Regions from separate parts of the Vreelandella sp. L-25 genome, predicted to be linked through region 1. Evidence: predicted binding sites of a transcription regulator. Region 1 holds the regulator's gene; the other holds the start of a gene.
What was found. The regulator sigma-54, encoded in region 1, starts transcription at its own class of promoters, with help from an activator protein. The targets are predictions, from matches to a motif close to TGGCACNNNNNTTGCTNT.
Positions count from the first base shown of each region.

Region 1 (2,187 bases):
CCTTGACCTCACTCATGCTCCTATGCATGAACGCGCCATGGCAGGGATTGGTTATCTACCCCAGGAAGCTTCCATCTTCCGCAAGCTCTCCGTGGCTGACAACATTATGGCCATTTTAGAGACACGCAAAGAGCTTGATCGAAGCGCCCGGGAAGCACAACTTGAGTTACTACTTGAAGATTTTCACATCACTCATATACGCGACAACTTAGGCATGAGTCTTTCTGGGGGCGAACGCCGCCGTGTTGAAATCGCCCGCTCATTGGCCACCGAACCGGCCTTTATCCTGCTGGATGAACCTTTTGCCGGGGTTGACCCGATTTCCGTTGGGGAAATTAAAGCTATCATTCGAGCGTTAAAGAAACGCCACATTGGCGTATTGATCACCGACCATAACGTTCGTGAAACGCTGGATATTTGTGATATTGCCTACATTGTTGGCGACGGTCACATCATTGCCAGTGGAAACGCCCAGGAAATCCTCAACAACCAGAAGGTTCGAGATGTCTATTTAGGCGCTGATTTCCGCCTTTAAACAGTGACCTGCAGAAGCATTTCTTTTAGTGGCATGCTTATTGCACTTGCACCAAGCCATAACTCGCTCTAGGGTGGAGCTTTCTGATTAACGAGTGGTTCTCAGATGGTCATGAAAGCTTCTCTCCAATTGCGTATCGGCACACAGCTGACCATGACACCTCAGCTGCAGCAGGCTATCGCCCTGCTTCAGCTATCGACGCTGGACCTTCGTCAAGAAATTCAGCAAGCGCTAGATGCCAATCCCATGCTTGAGCAAGAAGATGAGTTTGGCGAGCAGGCTGTCAGTGAGCCTCAAGAGGCTGAGTGGTCCGAGAGCATCCCCAACGAACTCTCCGTCGACAGTGACTGGTCAGATACCTATCAAGACATAGGCAGCCTGGGTGGCAGCAGTGAAGGCCCCGACTTCGAGCGCCAAGCCGCTGGACAAAGCCTACATGGCCACCTGCTATGGCAACTGGCCATGACAGACTTTAGCCCGCGAGAATACGCCATCGCGGAAAGCCTGATTGATGCGCTGGATGCCAACGGCTATCTCACCCAGCCGCTTAATGACATTCGGGAAGGATTAAAAGCCCAAGGCCATGACAGCTTAAGCCAGCGGGAAGTGGAAAATACCCTGCTGCGCTTGCAGCAATTTGAGCCCACCGGCGTCTTTGCCCGAGACCTGCGTGAATGCCTGATGCTGCAACTCGCCTCACTACCTGAGGACACCCCTCTGCTAATGCCCGCCAAACGGCTGGTTCGCCAGTTTTTGGAAGCATTAGGCAAAGACGATATGCGGCTTCTCAAGCGCCGTTTAAGCCTTGATGACGAGCAGCTTGACGATGTCATCCGTTTAATTCGCAGCCTTGACCCACGCCCTGGGAGCACCTATGGCGTTACCGACGACAGCTACATCACCCCCGACCTAGTCGTTCGGCACGACAATGAAGGTTGGCATTTAGAGCTCAATCCAGAAGCACTACCACGCTTGCGTATACAGCCCGACTACGCCAGCTTGATCAAACGCGCAGACAAAAGCCAAGACAACCAGTTCCTCAAAGAGCACCTCCAAGAAGCCCGCTGGCTGATCAAAAGCTTATCGAGTCGCAATGACACGCTGCTACGAGTTGGGCGTGAAATTATTGCACGCCAAATTGGCTTTCTGGAGCATGGCGAAGAAGCAATGAAACCGCTGATTTTAGCGGATATTGCTGAAGCGGTAGAGATGCACGAATCCACCATATCTCGTGTGACCACGCAGAAATTTATTCACACGCCACGGGGCGTTTTCGAGCTTAAGTACTTCTTCTCAAGCCAGGTAAGCGGCCAAGACGGCGGCGACAGCCACTCCAGCACAGCCATTCGCGCCCGCATCAAAAAGCTGATTCAGGATGAGCCCTCAGGAAAACCGCTCTCCGATAGCCGCTTGGTGACTCTGCTTGAAGAGGGGGGCATTAGCGTTGCACGGCGTACTGTCGCAAAATATCGGGAGTCAATGGGCATTCCCTCGTCAAGTGAGCGCCGCCGTTTACGCTAGTTAAGCGGTACGTATGAACAAACTCAACGCAAGGGCTTTGCAATAGCGTAAAAAGGGTTACAATCGAAGTACAGTCCGATGGATAAGGAGCACGTCAATGCAAGTAAACATCACTGGTCATCACGTTGAAC
Region 1 covers NZ_JBSXNH010000064.1:24,536-26,722, reverse strand. Annotated here, with positions in the region: gene lptB (LPS export ABC transporter ATP-binding protein) at 1-535, shown strand, start outside; gene AC13CN_RS08960 (RNA polymerase factor sigma-54) at 641-2,056, shown strand; gene hpf (ribosome hibernation-promoting factor, HPF/YfiA family) at 2,154-2,187, shown strand, end outside.

Region 2 (2,187 bases), on a different contig from region 1:
CCCACTTCTCGACCGCCCATGGCGTTGGGCTGGCCGGTAATCGAAAACGGCCCTGCCCCTGGCAGGCCAATTTTCCCGCCGGCCAAGTGGCAGTTGATAATCGCGTTGCACTTATCGGTTCCGCTAGAGGATTGGTTCACCCCCTGGGAGTAGAGCGTGACCACGTGTAGCTGGCTGGCAAACCAGTAGTAGAAGGTTTCCAAACGTTCGGGGTCTACATCACACTCGCGGGCGACGGCTTCTACGCTGCCTGAATTCTGCTGAGCGGCATTCAGCGCATCTTCCAGCCCTTCGGTGTGGCGTTCTAGGTACACGCTATCCAAACGATTGTGGGCGTCCATCCACGCCAACAGCCCGTTAAACAGGTAAGCATCGCTGCCTGGACGAATGCCTAGGTAGAGATCAGCGATCTCACAGGTGTCAGTCACTCGGGGGTCAATCACCACGACCCGCATCAGCGGGTTGCGCTCTTTGGCCACCTTCAAGCGCTGATAGAGCACCGGGTGATTCCAGGCAAGGTTAGACCCTACCAGCACCACCAGCTCTGCCTCTTCTAGGTCTTCATAGCTACAGGGCACCGCATCGGCACCAAAGGCGCGCTTGTAGCCCGCCACGGCAGACGCCATGCAGAGTCGCGAGTTGGTATCCAGGTGCGGAGTGCCCAAGAAACCTTTGAACAGCTTGTTGGCGACGTAATAATCTTCGGTCAGCAGCTGGCCGGATAAGTACGCTGCCACCGTCTGCGGGCCATGGGCAGTGCGCTGGGCCTGCAAGCGTTCGGCGGTGGTGGTGAGCGCCTGCTCCCAAGAGACCTCCTGGCCGTCCACGCGCGGCTTCAGCAAGCGCCCCTGCTCTCCCAGCGTTTCGTGCAGCGCGGTGCCTTTCACGCACAGACGGCCATAGTTGGCTGGGTGCTCGCGGTCTCCTTTGACGGCGATGAGCTGGCCGCTTTTAAGCGTTGCAGTCACGCCGCAGCCGACGCCGCAGTAGGGGCAGGTGGTTCGGGCGAGCCGATTGGCCTGTGGCATGGCAGTTTCCTCCGGCGTTAAAAAGCAAAAAACGCCCAAGCCAGCCTCGAAAGAAGCCTGCCTGGACGCCGTTGTCTCAGGGGCACCGCTTACCGGGTGCCGTACTCATCAGTGATTTGCTGCAGTTGGTATTATTCGACGCAATTAGTCGTTGTGATCGTTATAGGCAAAGACCCTGCACTGAGCCGTTGTTACTTGTTACTAGAATAACTGCAAACCCTGCGCCCACGCTGCGCTAAAACCATTAAAGCATTTAATAAACAATCACTTAAAAACACACTCTGCATTTCTACTACTCGCCAAAGGAATGCTCTTTGTCGAATAAGCGGTTGAAGAGAGTGCATTAACCGCCGTTTAAGCACCAAAGTGGGGCAAGCCTAGCTAACCATGAGCGGCCTGCCGCCTCCTCAAAAACGCTTAACACCCTGATTAGGCTGAATTAAATCCACCGACGGCAAAAGCTGGCGGGCTTTTTGCTCACCATAAGATAAGACAGTTCGGCAGCCAACGGCGGTTGCTGCGCGTTATCAACGACGCCAACGGGCAACGACGCCCCTGATACTCCCTTCTTGAAAGGGCTGTGTCAGGGGCGTTTTTTGATTCAACCACAGGAGCTACCTATGGAAACCGCTTCCCGGTGCTCACAGAACGAACACCTCGTCATTATCGGTAACGGCATGGCTTGCCACCGACTACTTGAAGCGCTGGTTAACCATCCGCAGCGCCCCCGCCGTATCACAGTGGTGGGTGAGGAGTCGGTACCTGCCTATAACCGCATTTTGCTCTCTCCTTTACTGGCGGGCGAACTGGCGCCTGAGGCGCTCACTCTGCAAGACGCCTCCTGGTACGCCGATAACAACATCACACTGACGCTTGGCGACCGCGTGACCTCCATCGACCGCGAACGCCGCCTGCTCCTCACGCATCGCGGCGACATCTTAAGCTATGACCGATTAGTGATGGCCACTGGCTCGCGCCCCACGCTGCCAGCGGTGCCTGGCATCACGCTTGACGGTGTTCATACGTTTCGTGACCTACGCGATGCCGACGCCTTAGAAGCTATTGCTCAGCAAGGCGGCAACGCCGTGGTGATTGGCGGCGGCTTACTTGGATTGGAAGCTGCTGAAGGGCTGCGCAAACGGGGCGGTAGCGCGCTCAC
Region 2 covers NZ_JBSXNH010000075.1:36,934-39,120, reverse strand. Annotated here, with positions in the region: gene AC13CN_RS12455 (nitrate reductase) at 1-1,028, opposite strand, end outside; gene AC13CN_RS12450 (NAD(P)/FAD-dependent oxidoreductase) at 1,649-2,187, shown strand, end outside.
Region 2: a site for sigma-54 is predicted at 1,238-1,255, ahead of AC13CN_RS12455 (nitrate reductase). Genes of this name have one in related genera too.